One region of the Aquimarina spinulae genome, then DNA from elsewhere that is predicted to be linked to it. Evidence: riboswitches for the same ligand, from Rfam matches in the RefSeq annotation. Region 1 holds a riboswitch; the other holds the start of a gene.

Evidence for each region. A riboswitch is a leader RNA that binds a small molecule or an ion and turns the genes downstream of it on or off. The one in region 1 is predicted to bind cobalamin.
Region 2: it holds a riboswitch for cobalamin, as region 1 does, so the genes downstream of both, NNH57_RS06450 (TonB-dependent receptor plug domain-containing protein) here and NNH57_RS12715 ((2Fe-2S) ferredoxin domain-containing protein) in region 1, are expected to answer to the same signal.

Annotation. Positions count from the first base shown of each region.
Region 1 is NZ_CALSBP010000002.1:1,612,241-1,629,071, forward strand. Features, by position in the region: gene NNH57_RS12670 (hypothetical protein) at 1-666, opposite strand, end outside; gene NNH57_RS12675 (hypothetical protein) at 742-906, opposite strand; gene NNH57_RS12680 (hypothetical protein) at 1,109-1,771, shown strand; gene NNH57_RS12685 (hypothetical protein) at 1,782-2,495, shown strand; gene NNH57_RS12690 (caspase family protein) at 2,592-6,098, shown strand; gene NNH57_RS12695 (cobyric acid synthase) at 6,282-7,745, shown strand; gene NNH57_RS12700 (pyridoxal phosphate-dependent aminotransferase) at 7,742-8,764, shown strand; gene cbiB (adenosylcobinamide-phosphate synthase CbiB) at 8,746-9,672, shown strand; gene NNH57_RS12710 (AAA family ATPase) at 9,672-10,196, shown strand; cobalamin riboswitch at 10,372-10,559, shown strand; gene NNH57_RS12715 ((2Fe-2S) ferredoxin domain-containing protein) at 10,660-11,481, shown strand; gene NNH57_RS12720 (Rossmann-fold NAD(P)-binding domain-containing protein) at 11,468-12,283, shown strand; gene cobA (uroporphyrinogen-III C-methyltransferase) at 12,286-13,008, shown strand; gene NNH57_RS12730 (sirohydrochlorin chelatase) at 13,172-14,110, shown strand; gene NNH57_RS12735 (hypothetical protein) at 14,458-14,634, shown strand; gene NNH57_RS12740 (superoxide dismutase) at 14,638-15,234, shown strand; gene NNH57_RS12745 (tetratricopeptide repeat protein) at 15,236-15,685, shown strand; gene NNH57_RS12750 (hypothetical protein) at 15,987-16,532, opposite strand; gene NNH57_RS12755 (helix-turn-helix transcriptional regulator) at 16,614-16,831, opposite strand, start outside.
Region 2 is NZ_CALSBP010000002.1:155,245-172,075, reverse strand. Features, by position in the region: gene NNH57_RS06520 (DinB family protein) at 1-102, opposite strand, end outside; gene NNH57_RS06515 (Crp/Fnr family transcriptional regulator) at 189-818, opposite strand; gene NNH57_RS06510 (PD40 domain-containing protein) at 913-1,818, opposite strand; gene NNH57_RS06505 (DUF302 domain-containing protein) at 1,938-2,315, opposite strand; gene dnaN (DNA polymerase III subunit beta) at 2,420-3,538, opposite strand; gene NNH57_RS06495 (DUF1572 family protein) at 3,807-4,382, opposite strand; gene NNH57_RS06490 (tetratricopeptide repeat-containing sensor histidine kinase) at 4,692-6,632, shown strand; gene NNH57_RS06485 (FecCD family ABC transporter permease) at 6,675-7,706, opposite strand; gene NNH57_RS06480 (ABC transporter substrate-binding protein) at 7,707-8,846, opposite strand; gene cobC (alpha-ribazole phosphatase) at 8,988-9,506, opposite strand; gene NNH57_RS06470 (adenosylcobinamide-GDP ribazoletransferase) at 9,488-10,252, opposite strand; gene NNH57_RS06465 (hypothetical protein) at 10,249-10,626, opposite strand; gene cobT (nicotinate-nucleotide--dimethylbenzimidazole phosphoribosyltransferase) at 10,664-11,701, opposite strand; gene NNH57_RS06455 (bifunctional adenosylcobinamide kinase/adenosylcobinamide-phosphate guanylyltransferase) at 11,713-12,225, opposite strand; cobalamin riboswitch at 12,307-12,606, shown strand; gene NNH57_RS06450 (TonB-dependent receptor plug domain-containing protein) at 12,685-14,628, shown strand; gene NNH57_RS06445 (S41 family peptidase) at 14,722-16,203, opposite strand; gene NNH57_RS06440 (S41 family peptidase) at 16,234-16,831, opposite strand, start outside.

The sequences.
Region 1 (16,831 bases):
CTCTATAGCTTTCTTGTAAAATAGAGTAGCGTCTTTATCATTTAAAAGTTTAAGGTTATTCATAGCCAATACATTATATGCAGAAGCAATATAATTGGTATCTTTTTGTTTGTCTAAATATTGCAAGGCTTCAGTAGTTGTTTCCTTACTACCAAAATAATCACTACAATTTTGTTGAATATGAGCCATATTCAACAAACGCCTACCCACCTGGCTACTATCTGGGATACTTAAAAAATTGTTCTTTGATTTATTATAGTAATAAAAAGAACTATCTAATGAGTATTGGATGGCATGAAGATAATATCCTTTTAGATAATTAGCTTTTCCTGTATAATATAAGTCATTAGATTCCTTTGCTTTTGCCAATAATAAATCATTATAATACGTAAGGCTATCATATTGTTTTTGCGAATAGTGAAGCACACTTTTTCGGTACAGCACTTTAACATATAAGGTATCGTTTTGTTGTGCTACGACCTGTCGATAAGCTTTATCGATTGCCTCTTGTCTACTATCTATCGTTTGTGCTTTATCTTTGGATACATCATAATAATAAACAATACTGTCTATATGCACATCACCAGGATTAGGACTTGTGGTGTGTTTATTATGACAGGAAAATAAAAAGGGGGTAAGGAAAAGGATAAAAGCTTTATAATTCACTTTTCTTTGATTTATCACTAAAGATATAAAAGAAAAGCTGCATATAAAATGCAGCCTTTCATTTTTTTATAAATTTTAGTCTTCGTCATCAGGTTCTTCTATAACCTCACCTTGATCACCTTCTGTTGCATTGATATTTTCTAGTTTTTCAACCTCTGCCAAACTATCTTTTGTACAGGAAATAATCCCAAGGTTTAACACCATTAACATTGCAAATAAAAATTTAATTGAATTTCTCATCTTTTGAAACATTTAATTGTTAGAAAAAATGAGAGGCCTCTCATGTGATTGATAACACTACGTTATCTTGTAACTACGAGAACAAAGTAAATGCAGAGATCATATTTTGGGATTGTCAAAGCATGGACTTGTTGTGGACAATTTTTGGACACCAATAAATACAGTACTTAAGAGATGTCTAATTAATTTGTAATTTTACTTTATGAGTCAAGAAGTTATCAAAAAAATAGCATTATTAGTTTTTGAGAAAGCTAAAAAAGAACTTAGCAATCCTACAAAAAATGCTATTTGCAATCATATTTCAGATACTCTAGATCATACTCCCGAAATAGAAGGTACAATCGATAGCAAAACTATCAAACGGGTATATGAAAAATTTATAGAAGGAAAAGAAAGAGGAACCCCCTCAGAAATTACTCTTAATTATTTAATACAATATTTAGGATACAAAAACTATTCGGATTTTATAAATAAATCAACAGATTCATTAGAAAGAATAGATCTCGTAAAAGAAGAACCTAAAACATTAAAAAAGAAACTACTAAAAAAAATAGTGCTGGTAACTTTTACACTATTCGTTTTGATAATCCTCTTTATTTTTTCTTTTTTTGGAAGAGTACACATAACTTCTGAACAAGATAAAGAAATTGTTGTTTTTGTAATAGACAAGAATAACCAAACTGAATTAGGAAGACTTACCAAACAGAATGGATATCAATTTAATACCTGGCTATCTATAGGAAAGACTGAGTTATACTATTATTCATTAGAAGAACAAGATGGCAAGGAATATCCTGGTGCAGAAATTATAGAAGTACTGCCTTTTTGGAGGTCAATGGCTCCTGTTATCTTATCAAAAATCTGAATTAAACAATATGAAGCACCTATATCTTATACTTGGTATATTTTTAATTTCCGAAAACATATCGGCTCAAAACGAGCAACAAATCAAACTTCTGGCAACAGAGCTTCACACCGATTATTATACCGAAAGAACATATCCAAAAGATCTTTTTACAAATCATGTAGTTTCGGATAGTCTGTTCTCTATATTTCCTGACATAATTCGAAGTTTTGAGTTTTCTCCAGACGACAATCTAAAGTTATATACTGCAACATGTGATCTAAGAGTAAAAAAAATAGAAAAGGAATATAAAAAAGGTAAGGAGTTTTCTAATTTTTGGAAAGAAAACCTGAAAGCATGTTACGGTAAGTATGTACAATCATCACCAGAAATCAGGTTTGCTTTTGAGCTTCAGAGTAATACAACTATCTATCATATCAATGAAGTTTCTGCCTATGTATATCATGCTAAAATCCCCTTAAGTACCGATCGTGATTATTTTAACCATAAAAAAGACGAAAGAGAAAGACTGATTATCGATATTACTAAAATTGGTCAGGAACAAATATTGCAATTAAACCAGGCGCATGCGGTAAAAGATGGTGGACTTGCATTAAATCTAAGGTTATTTTCTTCAGAACACTGGAATGGTAGTTTTGAAAGAGTTAAAGTATTATTACATATCAATTTTAAGTTTACCAACGGACAAGTCATACGATCAGAGCCTTTTATGGTTGAAATGTAATATTGAGGTTGTTTGCGGATTGCCGCAAGTCTTCTAAGAACTATATTTATAGATTGCCATTATAATATATACTTCACTACATTAACACAAATAAAAATGCGACTAAAGCTACTGTTTCTCTTTTTGCTTATTATTCAAACAAATAGTACTTTTTCTCAAAAAAAAAGCACTATAATAATTCAAAAGTCTAATTACTTTAGTGTTTCTGGGCCTCCTTTTGGTATTAACTTTAAACTAAGTGGGGATAAATCTAAAATAGCCTTTTTAACTGATGAAGACATTGAAATATGGGATATTTCTTCAAGAAGAATTTTATTCAAAAAGGAAATTGGAAATAATGCACATAGATTTGGCCTTAACTATTCTGGTGATATATTCTATGTTTTTAAAGAAAATACAAACAAAAAAAAGAGTCTCTGTGTGTTTTATGAAATCACACAAAAAGAACCTATCCTAACCGTAAAATTAGATATTATTGATATCATAAAGTTTGATAAAAAAGGAGAAAAGTTCGGTATAATAAAAAATGGTAAAATAATTAATCAAACTATTGATTTCTATAAAAAAGAAAAGAACAAGTATATCATAGACTATACTCTAAAAAAACCGTATAAGAATTTATTTTCTTTTGTTTTTGATTTAGAGTTTACCAGTGATGAAAAATATTTTGATTTATTTATTGCAGAAAATTGCACAAAAGATTCTCCTGTCATCTTTCAAAAGTGGCATATCGAAAATTATAGTCTTATAAGTTCAAAAAAGTCGAATGGATTTAATTATGGCTGTATTATGACAAATCTAATAAATAACTTTACTCTTATTAACGAATATAAGCCATCTAGTAAAAATTTGAATGAAAAATTATTAGTCAATAATATCTCCTTAAGAGGTAAAAAACATGCTGAATTATTTGATTTTAAATCTGGCACCATAAGGAGTATTAGTAATTCTAATATTGGCTTTCTAAAAGTTGAAATAATAAATAAAAGATTAATCGCGACCATAAATGCTGATTATTCTATTTCTATCTGGGATATACAATCAGGGAATTTGATTAATAGAATGAATTCAATTAAAGTTTCAACAACACAAACTAAATTAAAAACAACTCCTCCCTTAAAAATTTCAAATATCTCAGTAAACGAAAGTAAAAATGAAGTTTATTTTAGTATTAAAGGAAGAGGGCAAATTTGGGTGTGGAACTATAAACATAATCAGCAAGAAATTTTTAGCACAAATATCCTACCTGTTACGTATCCCTTTTTTACATCCGATTCTACAATAATTTATAAAAAAGGAAATCATATTATTCAATATGATTTCAAAAAATTAAAAGTAATCGATAAAATAAAAGAAAGAAATGATGGAACAAGAAACTTTGATTTCAAATATGATCTTAATGCTGGGATCGGAGTTATCAAGGTTAGGGATCAACTAAAAATTTTAGGAATAAACCCATTAAAGATAATTGATTCCATATCTCTTAAAACTTTAAGGCCTTATCCCCTTTCGGACCCAATTTTTATAAGCAAAAAACTTAAACATATTGCCATTATTGAAAATCCAGATTTGAGTATGCAAGAATCAGCAATTTTAAATAACGAAGGTAATCTGGATGTAAGCAAAATTAACACACTTAGTATGATTCCTCCTTCTTCAAAAAAAATTAAAAATTTGTATAAAAATAAATCTTCTTCCAACGTAAACCTATATCAAATCAATAATCAATCAATAACCACGAACGGGAGAATCAAAATCCCTATGTATGCTATAAACGATATCAGTTTTTCGGAAGACAATCAAAAAATACTAATTAATAGTTTTAATTTTAAGAATTTTAATCCCGAAGTAGATATAAGGTGGTCAACTTATCTATATGATATTAATTCTAAGTCCTTAAAAGAAATTTTAAATAATGTAAATGGTAATTCTTCATTTAGTCGATTTTCTAAATTGTTATGTTCTATAAACGAAACAGGCAATCATTATATAATTGAAATAAGAAATTACAATGATTTAAAAACTATTAATAAATTAAAAATAAGCTCTTCATATTCAGTAAGTAAAGAAAAAATCGAACTATCACGAAAACTAAAATTTTTAAACAAATCTCTGATTTTATTTTATGGAAAAGAAAAAAACCTTTTAGTCAATCTTAAATCAGGAAAACAAACTTTTCTTGATTTGAATTATGATCATTTTGATATAAGACAATCAGACTCACTAATTGTGAGTAGCAATACGGGGTTAGAGTTTTTTTCTAAAAATTTCAAAAAAATATTTTCAAAGTATTTTCATAAAGACATGACCAGTAGTTTGATTATTGATAATAAGCTCAACTATCTCAACAAAGGAAAAGGATACGAGTTGGTATCCTTATTTAAAAATAATAGAACATACGGTTTTGAGCAATTCGATCTAAAATACCATAGACCCGATTTGGTCATAGAATCTATAAAAGAAACCATAAGCGATAGTATCTATAATACCAAAGAACTTTATGAATTAGCATATAAGAAAAGGGTACAACGAATTGGTAAAAAGGAAAAAGAATTACAATCTGATATCCATGCACCAAAACTTACCATTACAAATAAGTCACTATTACCCAACAAAACAGATAACCAGGTAATCGATATTGATGTAAAGGCAATAGATCATAGATACTTTTTAAAAAACCTTCAGATCAGTGTTAATGGTATTTTAATCAGAAAACCAAATCATGAATTAAAAGGAAAATCATTTTCTGAAACCATACCATTGGTTTTATCTAATGGAAAAAATAAAATCCTGATATCTGTAATTAATGAACAAGGAACATCTTCTGACCAGGAGGAAATACATATAGAATATGTAGGACAACCCATCTCTTCTGATTTGTATATCGTTTCCTTAGGAGTTTCAGAATACCAGTACCTAAAAAACACTCCGAACTCTTCAAAAGATGCTCAAAAAATAGCAGAAGCTTTTAAGCAAATTAATACGACTACAATAAAATCATTAAGCTTAATCAATGAGCAGGTAACCCCAAATAATTTGAAACAGATTTCTGAGTTTTTATCACAAGCCAAAGAAAACGATGTGATTTTGTTTTTTGTTTCTGGTCATGCCATTCAAGCAGAAAGTGAATATTTCTTTTGTACAAGTACTTCAAAAATTGACAATATTACTACCACTGGCATTACTTATACTGATTTTGATAATCTTCTGGGAAATACACGATCCAGAAACAGGCTACTCATATTAAACACATGTTACTCTGGTGAAGTTTTTGAAGCCAATACTATAAAAGAAATAGAAGCTGTTAATCTAATGAGAAAAGTTTTTGAAGATCTGAAATTAACCAATGGTACTACGGTTATTTCTGCTTCAGAAGGAACTAATAAATACTACGAAAGTAATACTAAAGGAAATGGGATAATAACGCTTGCGATTTTAGATATACTTAATTTGAAGGAAAAAATTACAGTTCAGGAATTTTGCAAAGACATCATTCAATATTGTACCACAAAAAGCGATGAAGATCCTTTTGAGAGTAAACTCAACAAAAACATTCCATTAATCAGACACAACAATATATATAATAACTTCAGGATGTGGTAAGCTCTGAAGAGTAGATTACGAACTAAAATATCGTAGGTTATGGTTGAGTCTGACATAAAACTAATTTGCCTTAAGAAATACACAGATTAATCTTCACTACTATTTTCTCATATGCTTACTACAGAAATTCTTTTCATCAGATTATTTAACTAATTTTGAAACCAATTCATTTCACACATTAGAATGACAAAATTACGGCCTATTATGTTTGTAGGAACAGGATCAGATGTTGGCAAAAGCATTCTTGTTACTGGTATTTGTAGACTATTGAAACAGAAAGGATATACTCCTGCTCCATTTAAAGCACAAAATATGTCGCTTAATAGTTTTGTAACTCCCGATGGATTAGAAATTGGGAGAGCACAAGCTGTACAGGCCGAAGCATGTAAAATTGATTGCGCTACAGATATGAATCCCATCTTATTAAAGCCTTCTGGGGCAAATAAGTCTCAAATCGTTTTGCACGGCAAACCTATTGGTGATCAAACCATTAAAGAGTATTTTTTAGGAAATAATAAACAACAACTTTTTGAAGAAGCCAAAACCGCATTTCTTCGACTTCAGGAAAAATATAATCCTATTGTTTTAGAAGGAGCAGGAAGCATTAGCGAACTTAATCTAAAGCATCGCGATATTGTAAACATGCGTATGGCACAAGCAGCTGGTGCAGATGTATACCTTATTGCCGATATCGATAAAGGAGGAGTTTTTGCAAGTGTATATGGCTCAATAGCACTTCTCGAACCCTGGGAAAAGAAACTTTTGAAAGGAGTAATTATCAACAAATTTAGAGGAGATATTTCTTTATTTGAAGATGGAAAAAAGATGTTAGAAAAGCTAACCGGAATTCCCGTCTTAGGAGTTGTACCTTATGCCAATGACATTTATATTGAAGAAGAAGACTCTGTAGCTCTACAGAAAAAGGAGAAAACCGCAGTGAGTGGGTTAGTGAATATAGCTGTTGTACTATTACCTTATATTTCTAATTATACCGATTTTAATGTATTAGAAAAGGATACAAGAACACATCTCTTTTATTCTAATGATCCCAAAAGTATATCTGAAGCCGATATTATTATACTTCCGGGGAGTAAAAACACTATCCAGGATCTTATATTTCTTAGAGAAAAAGGCATTGCTAAAGTGATATTAGATGCACACAAATCACAAAAAAACATTATCGGTATTTGCGGTGGATATCAGATGCTAGGAAAAATGATAGAAGATCCCCTGGGAGTTGAAAGTGATATTAAAACGATTCCCGGATTAGGTATTTTACCTATAAAAACTCAATTAACTTCAGAAAAGACAACCACGCAATGTAACTTTACATTTAAAGCGTATCCTGAAACCATTTCGGGATATGAAATCCATATGGGAGAAACTACGGTTGAAGGTCATCAACCCTTAAATTATATCGATGGCCAACCAGAAGGATATATCCAGGGGAATTGTTGGGGAACCTATATTCATGGAATTTTGGATCACGCTACCGTAGTTGAAGATGTGTTACAAAATTTCACCAATACCAAAACATCTTTTGATTATGAAGCCTATAAAGAAGAAAATTATGATAAGTTAGCGGCTTTATTAGAAAAAAGTATTGATATCGATTCTATTATTTCTGAAATGCACATTATATCATGATATACGGACACGGTGATGACGGTTATCGTTATGCAATACCATTTAAAGCTAATTTTAGTTCTAATATTTGGCATGAAGGGACTTCAGAGCTATTACTTTCATATCTTAGAGAGCAACTGCCTCTTATTGCTAATTACCCAACGCCTAGTGCAGACCTATTAACACAACAAGTAGCAGAGCACCATAGATTAAATTCATCACAAGTAGTAATAACTAACGGAGCTACAGAAGCTTTTTATAATATAACCCCTCTCTTTTCTGGTAAAAAAGCCGCTATAGGCATTCCTACCTTTTCTGAGTATGAAGATGCTTGTTTAAGGAGTGGCATGAAAATCAGGTACCTTGATCGTTCTGAAGCACTACATACATCTTTTGAAGAAGATCTCGTATTTCTTTGTAACCCTAACAATCCCAATGGTTATAGCAATACGATTCTAGAAATAGAGAAATTAGTATCCGATTTCCCCGATACTACATTTGTTATCGACGAAGCCTACATCGAGTTTACCCATAAGATCAGATCTTGTGTCGAGCTTCTCGAAAAATATACCAATCTCATTATTGTAAAATCGTTAACCAAATTATTCTCGATACCAGGATTACGGTTAGGATACATGTTGTGTAGTACAGCAATAGGTGAAAAACTGCAGCATGCTAAAATACCATGGAATGTTAATACCATGGCAATTGAAGCAGGAAAATATATATTTAAAAACTATAAGGCTTTATACCCGGATATGGCAACACTTCTAGGATATAGCAGTCAATTACAACAACAAATTGATACATTAGATGGATTTACTGTTACCCCATCAAATACTAATTATTTTGTAGTAAAACTAGAAACACCTAGTGCTCCTCTTCTCAAAGATTATTTAGCACATACCCATCAATTATTGATCAGAGATGCTTCAAATTTTAGAGGTTTAGGTAGTCATTACATTCGTATTGCTAGTCAGAGTCCCGAGAAAAATGAACTATTAATTAATGCTTTACAGCAATGGAGTATGCTACAGTAATCATTCCTTTAGTGATTGGGTATATTCTCGATTTGATATTCGGAGATCCCCGGTGGCTTCCTCATCCTATACGATTATTCGGAAATAGTATTGCTTTTGGTGAAAAAAAACTAAACACAAACCCTTTTGCTTTTATAAAGGGAATGGTGCTTACCATTGGATTACTCGCAAGCACAATTACATTCTTTTATTATGTTCAAAAACTCATTTCTCCATATATCATTACCTATTATACGTTCACCTCTGTATTTGTGTTCTACGCCTTAGCAAATAAAAGTTTAATAGATGAAGGCCGAGCTGTTTTTACAGCTTTACAAGAAGGAATAGAGCAAGGTAGAAAACGACTATCATGGATTGTGGGTCGGGAAACAGACCAATTAAATCCACAACAAATAAAAACAGCGGTATTCGAAACATTATCAGAGAATCTTAGTGATGGAGTTATTGCTCCTCTTTTCTACTATGCATTATTTGGAGTGGCCGGTGCTATGGGATACAAAATGATCAATACTCTTGATTCTATGATTGGTTACAAAAATGATAGGTATATAAATTTTGGGAAATTTGCTGCAAAACTAGACGATGTGGTTAACTATATCCCGGCTAGAATTACGGCATTCTTAATGTTACTGGTAACTGGCAAACTTCATAAAATCTCTTTTGTAGTGAAATATGGTAAACAACATTCCAGTCCTAATGCCGGATATCCCGAAGCTGCGCTGGCTGCGATTCTGGATTGTAAATTTGGCGGACCTAATTACTATCACGGAAAACTAATTGAAAAACCTTTTATAGGAACAAATGATCGAATCCTGAAAGATCAGGAAATAAAAACGGTAGCAAGGATCAATCAAAAAGTAACCTTTACATTTGTCCTTTTAATTTGTGTGGTTTACTATTTTTTATAATGCCCAAAAGATATATCATTACCGGAGCACCGGGAACCGGAAAAACAAGTTTAATCCAGGCTTTACAAGCTAATGGATATCAATGCTTTTCTGAAATTTCTAGAAAAATAATACTTGAACAACAACAAATAAAAAGTGACAAAACTCCTTGGGGAGACCTTCCTGCATTTGCTAATTTAGTATATCAAGAAACGATTAGAGAACTACAGCTTCCTATTGAAAAAAATATATTTGTAGATCGAGGACTGCCTGATATTATTGCCTATCTAAAAGCCAAATCTCATCCTATTCCAAAACACCTGTTGGACTTTCCGTTCAAAACACATTATGCGTCTACTGTATTTTTAATGTCTCCCTGGGAAGAAATCTATATCAATGATCCTCAACGTCTTCAATCTTATCAGGAAGCATTACATATTCATAAGCATCTTATAGAAGTCTACCAAAACTTCAATTTTACAATAGAGGTAGTACCTAAAACAACTTTAACAAAACGTGTGGATTTTATCCAATCATTTATTTAGAACTCGTTTGGACTTTATAAATTAAAGCGAAAATTAGCAATTTTGTATTTGAAAGAAGGCTTTTTTGAGTTGCATAGCAGAGCTATGGAAGGAAGAAAAGGCAAAAAACAGATGCAAAAGAGCATTTTTTTAGCAAATTGAAAAAGTTTAAATGAGTTCTTAAACAAAAAAAGTATCTTCGCTGCTGATTTACGGTTCTTTTGGAAGCAAAAGATGAAAAGGGAATTTGGTGAAAATCCAAAACTGTTCCCGCAACTGTAATACATATCTAAAATTATGATCTATATGCCACTGTAGTACAACTATGGGAAGGCGATCATAATTGTGTAAAGTCAGGAGACCTGCCATAAATCAAAATATACTATTAACTCTCGGGTAAAGAGTTGGTCTTGAATAGCTTTATGGATGTACATAAAGTATTCCTATTTTTGACTTCTCTTCCTGTTTTTAATTTCTTTTAATTATGGGAAAAAATCTAAGTAAAGTAAACACCACCTTTCAATTTTGTGATGGAGGGTCTTGCAAAAAAGCAAAAGGTGAGATCGCTATACGTGAAGCCAGAGCATATCTTCGTAACAAAGGGCTTTGGGACGCTACTCATACTATTAAAACAAGATGTAATGGTCGCTGCGAAGATGCACCAACCTGGATTGTACAACCAGGTAACTATTGGTATAAAAACTTAACTCCCGATAAAGCCGTTTCAATTCTAAAATCCCATTTAGAAGAAGATCAACCTGTCGAAGAGTACTTATTATATAAAGAAGGGTGGTCGGTCTTACTAACCGAAAATGAAAAAACCATTGCTCCTATTACTTTTAAAGATAAAACAGATACAGAATTGGGAGAAGCCTTAGTAGCCCGATCTTTTGCCTCTGATCAACACCTTTATCCTTTATTTAAGTACTTATTTCAAGAACCTAAACCTATTGCTGTGCAACAATACGATGCAGCTTCAATTGAAATAAAATCGTCTCACCTGGTAGATTACACCGATGATTATGAAGTCAAAATTACCGGAGAAGACCTTCAGTTACAATTAACTATTGCTGGAATCCCTAAAGACATTTCAGATGAGATAGCCGATCGTAAAGTAAGTGTGGCAGAGGTGATCTGGCTTAAAAAATCTACTATCTTTACCAAGGCAATACGTCTGAAAAATAAAAAAGGAAAACACCTGGTAACATTTTGGATAAAAGAAGAGGATACAGTGACCTGGGAGCATATTCTTACTGTTTATCTAGGGATGTCACCAAATCATATTAGAATCAGTGAAGAAGTCTAAACACATAAGCATATTAGGTTGTGGATGGTTAGGATTACCATTGGCAATAGATCGAATTGCCAACGGAGATACGGTAAAAGGGTCTACCACTACAGAAAGTAAAATCGACAAGCTAAAAGCCGAAGGGATTATACCTCATCTTTTTACACTTGGGAAGTCTTCAGAAAAAGAATATATAGATTTTGTATCCGGAAGCGAAATTGTCATTATCAATTTTCCTCCTAAACGAATCTCTAATATTATAGAAATATACCAAGACCAAATAAAAAGTATACTTCCCTTTATTTCTGAAATTCAAAAAATAATCTTTATCAGCTCTACCTCGGTATATCAAAATACTAATGGAGAGGTAACTGAAACATTGAATATTGAACCAGAAAAAGAATCAGGAAAGGCAGTTGCTGCTGTAGAGCGACTATTGCAAGAACAATTTGAAAATAGAGTGAGCATTATTCGACTATCTGGTCTTATTGGTGATGATCGATTACCAGGTCGATTTCTTGCTAATAAAAAAGAAGTGCAAAATGGAGATGTTCCTATTAATGTAATCCATAGAGAGGATTGTATTGGATTAATTAATGCAGTTATAGAAAAAGAAGCCTGGGGAGAAATTATAAATGGTTGTGCAGACCAACATCCCATACGAAAAGAATACTATACGCTTGCTGCCCAAAAAATTGGACTTACCCCTCCTACTTTTATCAAGCAAGAAAAGCAAGCCTATAAGATTATCTCTAATACCAAAAGCAAAACACTTTTAGGGTATTCTTATATCTATCCCGATCCCTTAAAATTGATTTGATCATGAATATTGTAGCCATAGTAGGTGCTGGTCCCGGAGACCCAGAATTATTAACTGTAAAAGCATCTCGCTTTATCAAAGAAGCAGATGTGATCCTTCATGATAATCTCGTTTCAGATGCTATTTTAGCGATTAATACAACTGGAGAAAAAGTATATGTAGGGCGTAAATTTGGAGATACTTCTGATCAAATAGAACGCCAGCAAAAGATCAATGAATTACTTTGTGCTCATTACCAAAAAGGCAAAAAAGTAGTACGTCTTAAATCTGGTGATCCCTATGTCTACGGAAGAGCGGCTGAGGAAGCACGATATTTAACCAAAAAAAATGTTCCTTTTGAGGTAATTCCCGGTATTTCTGCAGCACTGGCAGCAGCAAATATTTTTAATATTCCCATTACCGAAAGAAATAAATCCAATGCCATGCTGATATGCACGGCACATACAGCTGATTATTCTTTTGAGCAACTCACTGGGATTGCACATATGCTTAAAGCCGGAAATACCATCTCAATATATATGGGACTTAAAAGTCTGCATAGGATTATCCCTAAGCTTTTAGAAGTTTGCGAAGACGATACTATCCCTGTTAACGCAGCCTCTAATGTATCGCGATCTAATCAGGAAATTATAACAGGCACGCTAGGTACTATACAGGAACAGATTAAAAACAGTACATTGCAAATGCCTGTAGTGTTATTAATCGGAGCACATCCAATTCGGTAAATTAATGTTTGTCAATCAGAGCATTTTTTATTCATAAAACAATATTGATAACTGTAGATATAAACAAAAACAATGAAATGAGCCATAACAATTGAGTTGATACCAACCGAGATGTTCAATGGCGAATTCCATCTGACAACTAAAAAACAATAAAAAAGAACAGATGAAAGAAGGAATATTACTTTGTGGACACGGTAGTCGTAGAGAAGCTGCCATTACTTCTTTTAAACGGCTGGTAAGTATCCTAAAAGAACGTTATGAGAATGACTATGAAGTAGATTATGGGTTTTTAGAATTTAATCACCCTACTTATGAAGCTGCAGTAGAGCGTATGTACCTTAATGGAATCCGAAAAATATATGCGCTTCCGGTTATTTTATTTGCCGGATCTCATGCCAAAAATGATATCCCTTATGAATTGAACACCATTCAAAGTTATCATGAAGATCTAACCATTGCTATGGGAAAGCATATTGGTGTCAATTCCTTTTTGTTAGATCTTGCAGTAAAGCGAATCGAAGAGACAGAGGCTACCCTATCTAAACTAGATCGAAAAGAAACCTGCCTGGTGGTTGTGGGCAGAGGGACAACTGACCCCGATGCCAATAGCGATGTATGTAAGCTAACCAGTATGCTCTGGGAAGGAATGGGATATGGATTTGCTACCACAGCATACAGCGGAACAGCCTATCCCAAAGTTGATGAATCGTTACAAATGATTGAAAAATTAGGATTTAAACGAACAATCGTTATTCCTTTTTTCTTTTTTACAGGAGTATTACTAGAACGTATTTATGGTCATGTTACCGATATAAATACATCTTCTACCCTAGAATATATCTATACAGATCCTTTTGGTACCGATGAATTATTGATGAAAGCTTTTGATGAACGCTTAGAAGAAGCTAAAACAGGTACTGCTCATATGAACTGCCAACTTTGTAAATATCGAAAGCAAGTAGTAGGGTTCGAGCAGGATTATGGTAAAGAACAAGTTGGACATCATCTAAACGTAAAAGGTATTCTTTTTGAAGAAGATGAAAAACCAGGTGAAGTAAAAAACTCGTTAGGTAGTAAAATCAAGAAGGTATTAGGGATTTAGATTTTTGAAATTCTTATTCCTTTAATCTCGGTAAAAATAGGATTCCGAGCTTAGCACACATACAATACAAGCCTTATAGAATAGCATTAATTCGCTTTTACTAAGCCATTCTATGTGCGCTGGTATTGTGCCTAGACGATTTCATTCACTTTTTACTTCTTCCTAAAACCCCATACCTTATTAGACACTAATTATCAGTAGTATAAACAAAAAAAACTTCCCCTATACATTTATTAGTATATATAATCATGGTTTTATACATGTTATAAAAATATTTGTAATATATAATTTGTTAGTTAAGACTAACTTTTTTAGTTTTATATAGCTAATAAATTATATATTTACACATGGACTACGTTATTGAACTATTAGAAATGAAGAAACGGCAGTTAAACCGTGAAGTCATGAATCAAAATCTTCTGCAGAAAGATATTAGAAAAGGAATTTCAGAATTATCAAAAATCACAGAAATAACCAAAGCAATAAAGGTTTTAAAATCAAAAAGATACAAATACAAAAACTAAAACATGAAGATCACACAACAATTACCAGGCCTACCGTATGATAAAAAATCACTTGAACCCATAATCACAGAAGAAACTTTTGATTACCATTACGGAAAACATCATGCAGCTTATGTGAACAATTTAAACACATTGATAAAAGACACTCCACTAGTAGACGTCACGATACAAGAAATAATTCAATACGGGTTTCAACATAATGACACTCTTCTTTTCAATAATGCTGCTCAACATTGGAATCATAGTTTTTTCTGGCATTGTTTATCTCCAGATGAAGGAAAAAAACCACATGGGAAGATCAAAAAACTTATCGAAAGAGATTTTGGGACATTCGAAAAATTTAAAAAGCAATTCTCTACCAGTGCCATTAAATTATTTGGTGCAGGCTGGACCTGGCTTGTGCAAAGCCAGGAAGGGAAATTAGAAATTTTATCATTGAAAGATGCTCAAACACCCATAATTGAAAATAAAACTCCTATCCTAACACTTGATGTATGGGAACATGCTTATTATATAGATTATCGTAATGCACGTCCAAAATTCGTAGAGGTTTTTTGGGAGGTTGTAAACTGGAGTTTTGCTAATGAAAATCTAAAATAAGATGAGCGAATTATGTACTAATCAAATTGAAAATTATTGGAAGGCCAAAATAACAACTTCTAACATTTTGTTTAATAAAGGTAAACTCGACCAAGCATTATTAGGATATAAAGACGCTCTATACCGAGCCGAAATACTAAATATAAATCAATCGGATTGTATTCGAGATAATATTCCATTTATACAGATATATATCATTTCTTGTAATAACATTGCTAATACTTATAAGGAATTGAAACAGTACGAAGAGACTGAAAACACACTTAAAAGAGTTGTTTACTACCTTTTACATTTATCCAGTAATATCGACTTAAACATAGATGAAATTAAAGCAGAATTAAAAAGAGCTACCATTGCTTATGTAAATTTTGTGAAGGAAAACGGAGGAGATAGAAAACAACAGGAAACATTATTTACTGTACTAAAAGAACAATTAATAGAAAGCTATTAATTATTACTAAAGCGGGCTATTTTTAGTATAGACCTCACAGGTTTTAAAAACCTGTGAGGTCTGTCTATACCTTATCAAGGTGCTCTTTGTGACATATAAGGTAATTTGTGTAGATCAAAAAGCATTCCTAGTGATCAAAGAACTATCTCTAAGCAACTCACAAGGTAATTTGAAGGGTTATAAAAGTAGCTCGAAGAATTAATGTAATTCTTCAAACTACTTTTGGCTGGGCTCAACCCCTTATCGATATGAGGTACACCTCTGCTAACAAGGGGTATTACAAATGTGTTTGCTCGCTGTTTCACTTGATTTTTGTCATATACATATACCAATTCCATTCCCAGGTTTCTCCATTATCATCAGAGAATGCCTGACTCCAAACCGGCTTGTTTTCATCTCTTACATCCCATCGAAAAACGACTACAATAGGTTTACCTTCAAAAGTATCTTTGGTAAAAAAATAGCCGATATCATTTTCAAAAGATCCAACTACCGGGGGATCAAATTTTCCTCGATTAGAATCTGCCCAGTACATACTCCATAATCGTGTTTGGGGATCAAAAAGCCGTACTGTCATTCCTTCAAATGGTTGCCCGTCTCTTATTGCAAGAAAATTGTCGATATTACCTAAACCGTTCAATACTTTATACATTTCCTGAGTAGATTCGAACTCTGTCCATTCTTCACAATGATTAAGTATTGATTTAAGTTTTTTGTTACGAAGTCTAAATTTTCCTTCAAAGAAATCGAAATCATGTTTAGAAGATGTTGAAGTAGGTGTAATTATTAACTCATTATGAATATCAAAATTTACTTTTGGAATTTCAGAATCATGATTGTTTTTCATATTATTTCATGCTTTTATTGTTTATCTGGCACAAAAATAAATGGGGAGGGTGACAACATTATGTCAGTCAAAAAAGTGAACTCAAAAAATTTTCATATACTCCTGAATAGTGTATGAATGTTCTTTTTTAAAAACCTCTGAAGTACGAACCAATCTATTGATTTTACTTACGATAAAGTCACGATATTCTTCTCTAAGAGAACACCAGGCGATAAGATGCCATTGATTGTTATAAAAAATAATCCCTATAGGCTCTATTGCTCTTTGAGTTTGATTGTTATTATTATCGGTATAATTTA
Region 2 (16,831 bases), 1.5 Mb from region 1:
ATGAGGTTTATAATGTAATCGATCTTCGGGAAGTATATCCAGAAGGTTTTTTGTTGAAACAAACTCTTGTTCCATTTCTATTAAAAAACTTGTAGCACTCATATTTTATTTTTTATAAATGAATACTTCAAAGGTCAGTAAGTAATAAGGGATAAAACGGTATCAAAAGATACACAGTGTCAAAAAAATTATAACAATTCTATCTCGGCTCTATGCAAAATTAATTTTCCATCTAATTCAAATTGTTTTAGTATGCGGGAAATAACTACTCTTGTTGTACCCAGCTCATTAGCTAATTGTTGATGAGAAATTTTAATTCTAGAGCTTTCCTGTTGTGATTTTCTACGTGTTAAATACGCAATAGCTCTTTTGTCAATATGATCAAAGGCGACACTCTCAAAAGTATCCAGAAGCTCATCGTATCTTTTTCTAAACGTTTTAATCACAAAATTGTTCCATGAATTATATTGCTTTTGCCATTGGGTAATAAACCTTGATGGTATAGCAAGAATATCGGTTTGAGCCATTGCTATAGCCTGCGAGGGACTTTGATTATTAAAAAAACATGCCGATAATGACATCATACAGGTTTGGCTGGGCTCGACATAATAAAGCAAGATTTCTCTATCTTCTTTTGTCTGAAATACTCGGATAAGACCAGAGATTACAATCGGTAATATCTTAACATATTGTCCCTCTCTAACAATTACATCTCCTTTTTTAAAAGATAAGATTTCACAATGTTTAAGGATCTCTTCCCGAAGTTCGTTTTCTGTAATAAAGTCTATTTTTTTAAGAATCTCTTTTTCGAAAATCATTTTTTATGAATATTGAAATACAAAAAATATGTACATGAGTAAGATATGAAATACCAAGGATTTTTTAAATGACTTTTTGTAATAGAAACAGATATTAGTTTTGGTTTTTCTTCAATTCGGATGCAATATTTACCCACTTTACAGACCAATTTTTCTCTATATGATCACCAGTTGCAAAAAATAGAAATTTATGATCTGGCGTTATGTAAGGGTTTCCTTGTCCAAGGTTATTAATTTTTTCTGGTAGTTTCTTTGTGTGTGTCCATTTACCATTCTTATCCATAAAACTTATAATTAAATCTAGCTGATTTCCAATAGAGGCAAAGATGATATAATCTTCTTTAGGAGAAATATAAGGAGTGCATTTTCTAACTTTTGCATATTGAGGAACTATAAGTTTTTGAGCATTTTGAAATTTACCATTTACAGGTTTAGATGAATAGATGTCCATTTCACTATAATCTGTATTGCTTACATGAAAATAAAGCGTTCCCGAGTTGGTAACAGAAGGGTGAGATACTAACTTATCTCTCAGGTTTGGGATATCTACATATTCTGGAGTACTCCATACATTATCTTTCTTTTCTGATTTCCAGATATGCCATGTAGATGTAACTCCCTCGATATTAACAGGCCTGGTAGAACTAAAATAAAGCGATTTTCCATCAGAAGAAAAACTCATTCCGTGATCATTATAATCACTGTTAAAAAATGCTTTTTTGGGGATAGACCATTTTCCATTTATTTTTTGAATGCTATAAATAGTAAATTGTTCGAAGTTTTTATCAGAAATGGTATAATAATATTCTTCAAAATTTGACGAAAAGACACCTCTATGTATTATTTTATCGTTAGGAATCAAATCTTGTTTAAATGCTATAGGAATAGTATCCGGAATTTGATCTACCAAAAATCTCATTTTATGGTTTTCTATCGAATTTGAATTTTTGCAACTCAAAGCAGTTATAATTATAAGTAGTATGCTTAAAATTTGTTTCATGTTTTTAACCTGTAATTAATCGTTTTGTATATGGTTTAATACAAGCGAAGATTGATGGTTTAATTATAGATCAAAGATAATTAATACAACCTATTATGTAAATTAGGATGATATTTTGTTTAGATATCTAATATAGTATTTGTTTTTTCTAGAAGTTCTGAAGCCATTTCTTCATCACAATTATAATCACCCAGGTTAATTTTGGGGTTAGGAAAACTAACGCTAATATTTCCGTTTTCTTTTTCATAAACGACTATTTTAATAGGAATTTCATTAATTGCTAGAGCATCCTCATTTAGAATTGTCTCGATGTATCTAGGATGAAAAAACAATAATTGTTTTAAGGGGCGAATCTTTAAATCATGTTTCGCAACAATTTCCTGAGTATTTATTTCATGAAGAAGTAAAAAACCATTTGATAAAATATTTTTCTTAATAGCGTTGTACACTGCTTCAAAAGGAAGCTTAAATGTCGTTTCCAGAATAGAAGATTTCATTATTTTTAATTAAGAAGGTTACAATTGTTTACTATTCTTTAAAAACAAAATTCCAACCACATCAATATGGTTGGAATTTTAGATACAAATAATTATTTATGACCTTAGTTATTCAACATTACTGGCATTACTAGCATGGTTACATGTTCTCCTTCGTCTAATCCATCGATTGGAGTAAGGATTCCTGCTCTATTAGGTAATGACATTTCTAGTTGTACTTCATCTGCGTTAAGGTTATTTAGCATTTCACTTAAAAAGCGAGAGTTAAAACCGATCTGCATATCATCACCTTGATAATCACATGTTAAACGTTCTTCTGCTTTGTTAGAGTAATCGATATCTTCTGCAGATATATTTAATTCTGCTCCTGCAATCTTTAATCTAATCTGATGAGTTGTTTTATTAGAGAAAATAGAAACTCTACGTACAGAATTTAAAAATTGTGTGCGAGCTATCGTTAATTTATTAGGGTTCTCTTTTGGTATTACCGCTTCATAATTAGGATACTTTCCATCAATTAATCTACATATTAATTGTGTTTCATCAAAAGAGAATTTGGCATTAGATTCATTGTATTCGATTAATACTTCACTATCACTACCTGCCAAAATTCCTTTGAGTAAGTTCAACGGTTTTTTAGGCATAATAAACTCTGCGGCTTGAGAGGCTTTAATGTCTTCTCGAGTATACTTAACCAGTTTATGAGCGTCGGTAGCAACAAAAGTTAAGCCTTCTGTAGAGAATTGAAAAAACACACCACTCATTACTGGTCTTAAATCATCATTACCCGTTGCAAAAATGGTTTTACTTACTGCAGTGGCTAAGATATCTCCTAGTAAATTGGTAGCACTAGGATCTTCTAATTCTACTGCTTTAGGAAATTCTTCACCGTTGGCATAGGCCAGAGCATACTTACCATGATTAGAACTTATCTCTATTGTATTATTATCTGCGGCGACAAAAGTTAAAGGTTGCTCGGGAAAAGTTTTAAGCGTCTCTAGCAATAATTTAGCTGGTACTGCAATAGTTCCCTGATCAGAAGATTCTACTTCTAATTTTGCAGACATAGTGGTCTCTAAATCAGAGGCAGAAACAGTTAGTGCATTATTGTCTAATTCGAACAAAAAGTTGTCTAAAATTGGTAACGTATTGCTATTACTAATTACCCCTCCTAATACCTGTAGTTGCTTAAGTAAGTAAGAACTGGATACTATAAATTTCATCTGTTTTTTCTTTATTATATTTTAGTTGTCAGATTTATGCTGATACAGATCAGTATGAAATTTGCCAATAATCACTTTAACTTATCTACGGTGAGGTATGTAAGAATCAATGTAGTTGGCATGACTTAATTTCATATATATATGTGTGACTAATTACGTACAGTTTTACGCAAATATAATCGTAATCTATTTGGGATTTGGTATTGAGAAAACCATAGTTATTAACAAACCAAAGAGAGTTATTGACTATTTTATGAACTCAGGACAATTAATTGGTACCATCTTTCATAAGCTTATCTGTATAATGTGCTTTATGCTTGGGTGTAGCGAAGCGTTTTTGGTTATAAGCTGTAGATTTTCCTTTCGGGATAGATAAACTGTGCCATTCTTTACCGACAATCATTTTTCCTATACATACGATTTGTCCTATATGATATGAATAATGTGCCAATTGTCTATTGATTGCCTCGGTAATGCTATGCTCAATATTACGAATATAGATAGGCTGGTTAAAATTATCTTGATCAATACTTTCTAATGCTTCAAAAAGGCATTGCCATCCATCGTTCCATTTGGTTAGAAGATCTTCCTTAGATGCAATATCATTTTCAAATTCTGCATCACGTTGCCTCCATTCTTTTTCCCCATCGGTAGTTAAAAAATCTGTCCATCTGGATTTCATATTACCCCAAAGATGTTTTACAATAATTGCTATACTATTACTCTCGCTGTTATATTGCCAAAAAAGCTTCTCTTCAGGAATCTGATCTATTGTTTTTTCTCCCAGAGATTTATAATAGGAAAACTGTTTTTGTATTCCTTCTAGATATTCAGATGATTTCATTACTGTATACTTTTACTTTAAAGATAGGACTTTAAATTAATACTTGATTTTTAATTGTTCGAAACCAGAGTATATGGATTCGAGTAAACTACTAGTAGAACATAATATCTGTGCAAATATATTTAGACAGAAGAATAGGATATATATTCTTGTTTGTAATTGTAAATAACATCATTTTTTAGAGTACTAAAATTCTCTTCCTATAGAAATAGATATGGCAATAAAAGTTAATTCCTTATTTTTAAAGATGCTATTGATCTTTTTGACAAGAAAATAGTTAAAGTTCCATAAAAATAGTTACTATACCATATGACAATATTTTCAAAACCTACACTCGTATTTATTTTGTTGATTATATGCAGTATTGCAAAAGCCCAGACAAATGAAGAAGGTGATATAAAGATTGCCAAAAAGGATAGTATGCTGCTTGAACATGCTAGAAGTTTTATGAAGGCAGAAAATCAGGATCGGGAAAAAGCTTTTAGGATAAGTCATGATGTATTAAAAAGAACTAAAAGTGAACATAATACGATTTTGGCATATTTTGTTTTATCGACCTATCATTATTATAAATATGCTACTGACTCATCATTGGTTTACTCTAAAAAAGCTATTGGATTAATAGGAAATAAACAAGATTCTGTATCTCTAGATTTTTCATCTAGGCTTCACTTACTTCTTTCGCATGCTTCCAAAGATAAAAATCTGATCGAGGAAAGTAAAAAATGGGCTTTAAAAGGTATTGATATTGTTCAGAAAACTAAAGATTCTGACACTAAGGACAAGTTGGTTATAAGTTTGGCAATGAATTATAAACTTAACGGGGATTACACAAAATCTTTAGAACTTTTAACATCTACTGTTGTAGATAAAGAAAACCCGGACTATTGTGAAGGTGTTGCTTTGTGCTATATGGAGTTAGGAAACTATGAAAAAGCATTATTTTATCATAAAAAAGCACTGAAGCGTCATGAGACAACAGGTGATAATAGAAATATAGCGGTTGTTTTATTGAATATTGGCGTAGTGTATTTAAATATGTATGAAGATGATAAAGCTTTTATTTATTTTAATAAATCGTTACCTATTGCAAGAGAATATAATTATCCTTTAATTATCCTGAATAATATACTTAATATATGCGAAATTTATCGAGAGAAGAAGGATTTTAAAAATGCTAAGAAAGGATATAATGAGGTATTGAAAATATCCAAAGAATCAGGATATCTTAAGCAACAATTATATGTATACCAAAGCTTGAAAAATATAGCTCTAGAAGAAAAAAACTATAAAGAAGCTTTAGAGAATACAGAGAAAAAGATTCAAATACAAGATTCTATAAAAAAACTACAAAAAGATAAGGAAGTAGCTAAACTGGAAATAGAATATGAGACATTAAAGAAAGAAAAGGAAATAACAATTTTAAAAAAGAATCAAGAACTTAAAGTTTTAGAAATAGAAAGACAACAGTTTCAGAAACAAACTCTTACATATGCATTTGTTGTAATTTTGATACCTCTGGCGGGTTTACTTTTTCTATATTATCAAAAGTTAAAAAGTCAGAGCTTATTGCATAAAAAAGAAAAAGAAATAGGAGAACAAAAGATAGAAGCCTTAATAAGAGACCAGGAGTTAAAATTAATTAAAACCTCGATTAGTATTCAGGATAAAGAAAGAAACCGTATTGCTCAAGAGCTTCATGACAGGATAGGAGGAAATCTGGCAGCAATAAAGCTTCAGTTTGGTTTGGCCAAAGAAAACTTAAAGAAAATGGACGCCATCTATCAACAGATTGATGATACCTATAAGCAAGTTAGGACACTTTCTCATGACCTTATTCCTAAAAAATTTAGACATAATAACTTTATACTGTTGCTAAAAGAGTACATGCAGAATATTGGAAATGCCAGTAAATTAAGTATTCATATTTCAACCTATTCAGAAAATAAAATTAATGAAATAGATCATTCATTTCATAATGAACTATTCTCTGTTTTTCAGGAACTTATTACAAATACCATAAAACATGCTAATGCCCGTAAAGTTGAAATTCAAATCGATCTTATAGATAACCTTATTCATGTTATTTTTGAAGACAATGGTAAAGGGTTTGATACCTCTGTTACATCTTTAGGTATTGGTTTAACAAATATAGAAAGTCGAATACAAAAATTATCGGGTGTAATGCATGTCGATTCTCGTCTTAAAAGAGGGACTATTATTACTATTGAAATACCAATACTGCAATAAATATTTTAGTGGTATTGCTGTAGGATAAATATAAGGAGAGGTCTAAAACAACATTTTTCGTTTTCGAACTAATAACCAGATGACTACAGGAGCACCAATTAATGAAGTAATAGCATTAATAGGAAGTGTATATTCGCTAGATGGTAACTGTGCAATACTATCACATACCAGCATAATGATACTGCCTAATAATATTACAGCAGGAATTAATGTTTTATGATCTGAGGTATGAAATAGTTGTCTTGTAAGATGAGGGACAGCTAGACCAATAAAGGCAATCGGTCCGGCAAAAACGGTAACGCTACCGGCTAATAACCCTGTAGCAACAATAATCAGAAAACGACTTGTCTTGATATTTAGCCCAAGGCTACGAGCATAGTTTTCTCCCAGGAGTAGCGTGTTTAGAGGTTTTATGGCAAGGATGGATAATAACATTCCTAATAATGATATACCAGAAAATATAAGTACATCATGCCAGGATAGATTGCCTAAACTTCCAAATCCCCAGAAAATATATCGTTGTAATTGATCGGCAGGAGCAAAGTAGGCCAGTACACTCACTATAGCAGCTGTAATACTTCCAAACATAAGTCCGATAATAAGTATTGCCATTGTATCTCTTACTTTAATTGAAACAAGCATTACGGCAAACAATACTAATATACTACCCAAGCTGGCTGCAATAACTAATCCCCATTTTGAAATTAAAAAAGTAGAAACAGCGACTCCGGTAAATGCACTTCCTAATATGAGTAGTGCTACTCCCAGACTTGCTCCAGAGCTTATGCCGAGTACAAAGGGGCCTGCTAATGGATTTCTAAATAAGGTTTGCATTAATAATCCAGAAATCCCAAGCCCACTGCCTACAATTATGGCAGTAATTGCTTTTGGTAATCGATAATCAACAATGATATGCCTCCAGGCTTCTTTTTCTACTGTTCCGCCTACCAGGCTGCTTAGCGTATCTAACCATGGAATAAATACTGAGCCTAAGCTTATGTTAGTTATAAAGCAAATGAACAGAAGTATGATAATACTTATAAAAACACGTTTATATGATTTGGTTGGGGTCAATTAATTTAGTTTTTCAAAAAAAAAGGGTTCATAATCGATTAATAATTCTGGATGAGCAATTTTAATGATATCTTTTAAAATTAAGTCGGGCCGCATAGGTCCTAATTCATAATATATTAATCCTCCTTTAGAACCCATCTTTAAAGTTGAAGAATATACGGCTTTATTTTTAAAGGCATCGAATAAAGTATACCGATGATTCTTTGCTTTTAGCTCATCGAGTGATTTAGAGTTTCCTGATCCTATCCATAGTTCTGCCTTTTGGGCCTTTTCAAGTACGCTTTCAAAACTTAATGCCACGCTTCCACTTTTTTTTACGTCTTCCCATAAATATGTAGTATTTGCATCTTTTAAAAATTTGGCGACAAAGCTGTTTCCGCCGGGAACATGCCATACATCCTTAAACATATTACCCGATAATACTGTTGGAGAAGAAGTTGTGTTTTTGGCTAAAGTAGTTGCTTGGTTGTATTCTTTTTTTATATTTTGAAAGATATCTTCTGCCATTTTTTCTTTACCAAAGAAAGCTGCCATAAATTTTATCCATTCTGCCCTACCTAGGGGGTGTTCTTCTAACCAGGAACCATTAATTACCACAGGAATTCCGGTTTTTTGTATTAGGTCATAAGCTTTTGTATCTCCAGAAGAAGAAAACCCAACAACTAATTCGGGGGAAAGCTCAAGAACAACTTCTGTATTTAGATTCCATTCCTCACCAAGTTCTTTAATCGCACCATTGTTAATCAAAGCTCGTGTTTTCTCAGAAGAGATATAATCTGTATGGGGAAATCCTACTAACTTCTCTTCAAGATTCATATACTCCAACATCGGAATATCTGTAGTAGAAGTCACAACGACTCTTTCTACAGGTACTTCAATAAATATTGCATTTGGAGATTTAAATGGTTTTTCTGTTCCTTTTGGGTGTAAAATATAGGTAAGCTCTTCTTTTGCATCTGGCCAGGGTGTTGAAACCTTAATTTCTTTATAATTTTCCTGGTTTTTAATAGTAAATCCCGAGGCGTGTTCAATATTTTGAGGAGCCAGATACATCACAGTGAGTGGAGTTGTATCTTTTGGTGTTTTCTTACAAGAAGCACTTAATAAGAATAGTAAAGAAATGATAAATATAGTACGCATGAGCATCATTTTTTTGTAAAAATAGTAAATCAGAATAAGTTTAATCCCGAAATGATTTTAAACCCGTATGCTGTAATAGAAAATCTGTTACAGCATATTAAATTAAGAGCACATTATTTTTTCTACTAAAATTTTATAAGATTAGATACTAAATACTTCTCCGTATGCAATCTTGATACTAAAAGAGTCTTTAAGCTCTATTTGTTGTAGCTTGGCAAGCAATGCTCTCATAGGCCCAGCATGCGTTATTATTGCAATTTTTTCTTCAGAAATATGATCCAGAGAGGTATAAAAATCCAAAATACGTTCTTGTAGTTTGATATATGACTCTCCATTTGGGACTTGCACATTTACAAAATCGTTCATCCAGGGATCTATTTCAGAACTATGTATAGCATCCCAGGGCTGTAACTCCCAATCTCCAAAATTTAATTCTTTAAGTCGATGATCGTAGATGATTTCTTTTTTGAATGTTTGGGCTAATAGTTTACACCGCTGTAATGGACTACTATATATAGTTGTAATTTCATGAACAGGAATAGATTGATGTATTTTTTCTACTTCGGCAGTAAAGGTATTTGTAATTCCTATATCGCTTTGTCCGTAGCAAATTCCTTTTTCGATATTTGGGGTGGTATGTCTTACCAGATATATTTCCATAGTGCTATGCTAGTAAGATAAAAAACAATTTCGCTCAGTTGTTGTACGGCACCTGCACAATCTCCTGTTTGACCGCCAATCCATTTTTTGAATTTGGCTGCTAAGAACATTTTTGACAGGTACATGGGGATTAAGGTAAGAAATATCATGGGATTTTTGAAGAAAAATAAAGGAGCAATACCAAATATACCACTTACTAATAATGAATGTATACTCATGCTTTTTGCTGCTGGTTTTGCCTTACTGTTTTCTGTATCTCTTACATAAGGATGCGTAAAGATTAAGGTGGTGGCTATAAAACGACTTAGGGCATGTCCAGAAATTAATAAAAATGGGATGTAATACATTTCTACTTCTCTTAATGCTGCAAATTTTATGCTTAGCATTAACAATAACCCAATAGTACCATATGTACCTAAACGAGAATCTTTCATGATCAAAAGGATCTTATCTTTGGTCCACCCACCACCAAATCCGTCGCATACATCTGCAAATCCATCTTCATGAAATGCACCTGTAGCATAAATGGTAGAAAACATAGATAGAATTACTGAAATTTCTACCGAAAAAATAAAAGAAGCTCCATAAAAAACAATAGCACCAATACTTCCGACAATGATCCCCACTAGAGGAAAGTACTTGGAGCTAAGATGTAAATATTCGGGATCATGATTTACCCATTTTGGGCAAGGAATACGGGTAAAAAACATCAATGCAGTAAAAAAGATGTGAATTTCCTTTTTCATAAATAGTATGTTTCTTTTATCATTTTTGTAAGGACGGCAACTTTTTTAGCATGGAAATCGGTGTTAATAGCAGAATTCTTCTGTAGATATTTAGAAAATGGTATACATGCCAAAATAATGAGAACTATTGAAAATACGATACCTAAAACTCCTATTTTATTTTTTTTGAGAGCAGAAATAACCCCTAAATATAGACTTAATAACCCTATGCATAGAGTAGTGATTTTATATAGTTTACTAAGAACTTGTGTTGTAGGAGCAATTTCTGTATTCTCTTTTATTTCTAAAAATACATGATGTCCCGATAGATTAATTTTATACATGAAATAAAAACCTATGCATGCAATAATAACAGATAACACACCTCTTTTCATATGTTTTCATATTTTTAATTTGGGTATTTTAGAACAGTTAGTTATTACCAGAAACTCCAGCACTTTCAAAACTAGCCATAGTATTAAGAAAAGCAACTGCAGATTCTATAATAGGATATGCAACAGCAACTCCTGTTCCTTCCCCTAAGCGCATACCAAGGTTGATCAATGGTTTTTTATCTAAGAACTCATACATTTTTTGATGTCCTTGCTCTTCAGATGTATGTGCAAATATGCAATAATCTAATACGTTTTGATGCATAGCATGTGCAACCAATACAGCAGAAGTAACGATAAACCCATCGATGATAACAGTCATTTTGAGTTCTGCTGCTTTTAAAATTGCACCTGTGATCATGGCAATTTCGAATCCTCCAAAAATTGTTAAGGCATCAAGAGGAGAAGAAGGGGTATGTTTTTGGTATACTTCAGATAAAATTTTTTGTTTGATTTTGATAGCCGAAGTATCCAGTCCTGTACCAGAACCCACACATTCTGCTATCGGAATCTCTGTGAAATATGACATTAATAATGAAGCAGCAGAGGTGTTTCCGATTCCCATTTCGCCAAAACCTATAGTATTGCAACCATTATTAAATGTATCTGTAACCAAATCGGCACCTTTTTGTATAGCTTCTGTACATTGCGTTATCGTCATAGCAGGTTTTTCCTGATAATTTTGAGTACCATAATCAATTTTTGCATGAATAATGCCAGAAGTATTTTCAAAATCATGATTAACCCCGGCATCTACTATTTTAAGCGCAATTTGGTGTTGTTTACAAAAAACATTTATAGCCGCTCCTTCATTTATAAAGTTATAAACCATTTGTGCAGTCACTTCCTGAGGGTAAAGGTTGACTTCTCTTTTTTGGGCAATACCGTGATCACCCGCAAAAACGAGAATTGTGGATTGGTTTAAACTCGGTTGATCTGTGTTTTGAATCATACCTATTTGTAAGGCGACTGTTTCAAGTACTCCTAATGCTCCGACAGGTTTTGTTTTAGTATTAATTTTGTTTTGAAGAGTAGCTTCAAGGCTATTATTAAAGATAGGTTTTATAGTAAATTCCATGCGTATTTTGGTTAATTAGATTCTTTGATTTCTACAGGAATACCAGAAATCATTAATATTGCTTTATCGGCATGACTGGCTATATGTTGATTCATCCAACCCTGTAGTTCTGTAAATTTTCTGCCCACTTCAGTAGTAGCATGAACTCCCATTCCGATTTCATTAGAAATGATAATTATAGTCGCATTTATATCTAATAGTTTAGCAAATTCTGCTTTTGCTTGCGACAGAGAGAGCTGGACATCATTTTTTGTATCCATATAGTAGTTGGTAAGCCACAAAGTTACACAATCGATTACAACGATGCTATCCTTTTTTACAACTTTAGAAATTTCTTTTTCTTCTTCTATAGAAGTCCAACGTTCGTCACGATCTGCAATATGCCTATCTATACGTTTGCGATGATCATCATCCCAAACGCGTGAAGTGGCTAGATAATAAGGAGTATCAGATAATTGTAATGCCAAACGTTGTGCATATCCACTTTTACCAGAACGTTCTCCTCCTGTAATGTAATATAACATTGAATTGGTTTTAGAGAAAGCAAAGGTAATTGAATACATTATTTATTTGTTAAAGTAATCCGAAATTCGGTAAAATATAATACATTCGCGCAGAATTTTGGTTCTGATACTCCTTAATCAAGGGAGTTGAGGATTAAAAGGGAATCAGGTACAATAAAAAATGAAGATAGATAAATGAATAGCGATTTTTAATTTTTAATCGTATTTCTAACATCTAGCATCGTAAATCAATATCCCTGAGCTGTTCCCGCAACTGTATGCTGTGTCCACATTAAAATGGATGCTTGTTGTTAATTCTTTATAACCACTGCTCGTTATGGCGATCGGGAAGGTAAACAACAAGACGCGAGCCAGGAGACCTGCCTTTATTCGATGTAATCAAACTTTCGGGACAAAGGTTTGGGTATGGGTAAACTACATACTTTTTTCCGGTAATTGTAAAAATTAAGTGTTTAAGTAATGAACAAAAAAGTATTTTTTGGAACCGCATTTTTAATGTTGGGATCTTCTTTTGTATTTGGACAGGAGATCCAAATAGATGAAGTGGTTAACGAGCTAGACGAGGTGGTTATTTCTGACTCTAAGTTTAGTTTAAAACGAGAACAAAGTGGTAAAGTAATTACTAAAATTACCGCTGCAGAACTAGAACGTAGCCAGGGACAATCGGTAGCTACGGTACTTACAAGAGCAACTGGCTTATTTATTAATGGTAATAGCAGTGTGGCAGGACAAGATCTTGGGGTTTATGTACGAGGAGGGCGTAACCGCCAGGTAGTGATTAGAATTGATGGAGTAACCGTTAGCGATCCTTCTACTTCTTCTGGAGATTTTGATTTACGATTATTATCGGTGAATCAGGTACAGGAAATTGAAATTCTTAAAGGAGCATCGAGTACGCTATATGGCTCGGGAGCTGCGGCTGCAGTAATTAATATTATTACAAAATCTGAGAGTAAGAAAAAAATCGCTGCTAGTTTTCAATCCAGTATAGGGACTAATCAATCTCAGGAAGATCAGGATTATGATATTAATGAATTTGTAAACTTGGCTTCGATTAACGGAACCTTAGGAAAGGTAAGCTATTTGGCAAGTATAGGAAACCAGTTTAGTGATGGATTATCGGCAGCAGAGGTCGAAGGAGCAGAAAGTGATGCGTTTTCTAAATTTAATGTATATGCCAAGTTAGGATACCGATGGAATGATAACTTCAGGTTTCATTTTTTTGGAAATTTGGATCAATATAAAAATGATTTCGATGCTGCTGCAGGAATCGATGGAGACAACCGGTTTGAAAGCCAACAATTAAGAGCAGGGTCTTTTTGGGAAATTAAATATCCTAAGGGGAGTTTTACATTTACAAACAGTTTTGCTTCTTTAGAAAGAGATCTTACCAGGTCTAGCTTTCCTTCAAAATACGAAGGTAATGTACATACTTTTGATGCATATAATAAATATACCTTTAACAATACGCTACATACAGTTATTGGAGCTAATGGTTCGTATAGTAAATTTAGCCTACTAAATATTCCTTTTGGCACAACAAATCTAGAAGAAACAATTAGTGATACCGATGCAGAGTTTGATATAATAGATCCATATATTAATGTAGTATACGCTTCAGATTTTGGTTTTAATCTAAATGTGGGAGCGAGATATAATATTCATAGCACCTATGATAATCATGTTGTCTACAATATAAACCCATCATATACTCATACATTTGGAGATAATTATATCAAAGGATTAGCATCGTATAGTACAGCATATATTACACCGTCGTTATTTCAATTGTATGATACAGCATTTCTTACCGGAAATCCAGATCTTAAACCAGAAGAGAGTACAACTATAGAAGGGGGAGTTGAATTATCTCATAAGAAGAAAGCTACAGTGAGTGTAGTATATTTTAATCGTAAATCAGAAAATTTCATCACCTTTAATCCAACTACTTTTGTGAACTTTAATTCGCCAGACGATATTAAGGTAGATGGAGTAGAAGTAGAGGTGTCTACATTGATGTTAGAAGATAAACTATCAGTAAAAGGGAATTATACATATACTAATATTGATAAATTAGATGATAATATTAGAATTCCTAAACATATGATTAATGCCAGTATAGGTTACCAACTAGGAGAAAAGACATATACTTCGTTAAACTATCAATACAATACTAAGCGTATAGATAATGATTTTGCTAATACAGACCCGGTTACTTTTGCCCCAACACAAGTTTCTCTTGATGGTTATGGGATTTTAGATTTTTACATTAGTCATCGATTACTAAAAAATCTAAATGTTTATGCAGCGATGCATAATATTACCAATGAAGATTATCAGGAGATTTTAGGATTTAGTACCAAAGGTAGAAATGCCAGAATTGGAATTACTCTAGAATTTTAAAATTATCTCCCGGGTCTAATCAAAAAACTCCTAAACGAATAGTTTAGGAGTTTTTATTTTTTTAGAGATGGTTTAGCATTATATGGTACATATTTATCTATTTATGGGAGAAAAAGTAAAATTGTCTTTATACATTCTTTGGTAATTTGGCAATAAAGCTTTAGCCTCCCAATCAATTATATCATTTGTAAATCCATTTTTACTTGTTGCAGTTAAAGTCGCACCACTAACTATAAAATCCAAAGCTGTTTTTAAGAAAGGTTCATCAATTTCTCCTAGAACACCCATACTTGATATATTTTCTTTAAACATAAGATCAGGTGTCAATCCATTTATAAAATCAGTCACTCCATTTTTATTAGCAGATTTTAATACTAAAGGCTGTATAGCGTATGTATGAGTTGAATTGGCGCCTTCTCTTCCAAAACCTTGAGAGTCATAAAGTGTAACAGAAGCTTGAAATTTTCCTGTAGTTAATTCTCCAATTTGGACTACATCGATATAAGGTTCTAACCCGTTAATAACTAACTCACTGGCAGAAGCAGTCCTGTTGGTAGTAAGAACATATAATTTGGTAGCTCCTAAAGAATTAATTTGTTCACCTGTACGAATTGTATTTCCAAATCTGTTGATTAATGCTTCTTCTCCTTCAGCACCAGAAGAAAACTGATTTTGCAATTCATCATTCCATATTTCTTTTGAAAAGATTTCTCCGTTAAATTGCCCTGTGATCATACTCGACATATCTATTGCAGTTCTTACCGATCCACCACCATTGTATCTTAAATCCAGAATTAAATCATTAATTCCATCGGCTTTAAATGTCCCAAAAGCTTCATTTAGTTTTGCATCAAAACTACCAACAAAACTATTATACATTAAATAGCCAATCTTTTGACCTTGATATTCTATAGTTTTAGCAATAAAAATTGGGTTTTCGGTATATTGAACCTTAGTTAATGAAACATTTTGACCTGTTTCGACAATATTTCCATTATTAATATTAATTAAACTGATGCTATACGAATCTTGACCAAAAACGGTATTAAAATCAGTATTTCTAGTTAATTTAACACCGTTAACTGCATTAAAAAGATCTCCACGTTTTAGTCCTTTAGCCTCTGCATCCGTTCCTGGTAATATATAACGTATAAAACCTATAACATCATCAGAATCTTGAGAAACCAAGCTTAAGCCAAAGTCGATTCCATTGCTTTTAGAAACACCATTAAAAGCTTGTTCTAAGGCAATATAGTCATCAACAATAAAACTGAATCGATCTTCTGGATTGGTAGATTTTAATCCATCAAACAATGTTTCTGGAGAGTTGAATTTACTTAAAAATTGAAAAAAATCTTGATTTGTATTAAACCTGTCATTTGCCAGGTCACTTACGTTGGCTTTATACAAATAAGCAGTATTCATGCCTTTCCATATAAATTCATCGATATTTTGATCAGAATTGGTTAATACTTCAGGGGGTGTTCCTTGATCTTGCGGGTTATCATCATCATTAGAGCAAGAAAAAACAATAAATAAGGAAAGAAATAATATTTTAAATTGTACTGTACGCATTTTTGTTTTTAAATTTTTCGTTAAGTATTTTTATTTATACATTCGTTGATAAGTGGGAGAAAACATTTTACTACTTCCTACGCTTTCTAGTTGTAGCAAATTATAATTTTTAGCACTTTTTGTACCTAAAATATTATCTATTGCAGCTTTAAAAAGAGGCTCGTTTTCGTCACCTAAGACATTAAGATTAGAATAATCTTCTTCGATTTCTATTTCTGGAGAAAAACCGCCGTGATAATCGGTAAAACCAACAGAATTACTAGATTTAAGAACTAAAGGTTGCATAGCATATGTATGTCCTGCATTAGCTCCGTCTCTTCCAAAATTATTAGAATCATACAATGTTATTGAGGCTTGAAATTTTCCTCTTGTAGTAGTTCCTACCTGAATCACATTTATATGCGGATCAAGCCCGTTAATTACCAGTTCACTAGCCGAAGCAGAGCTTCTGGTTGTTAAAACATAAACTCTGCTCAAATTAAGACTGTTAATAGCTTCGCCTGTTCTAATTTGATTATCAAAAAGGTTGGTACTCCCAAATTGTGCCTGTCGATCAGAGTTCCATTCTTCTGTCGAAAAAATCTGACCATTAAACTGCCCTGTAATCATACTCGATAAATCAATTGCA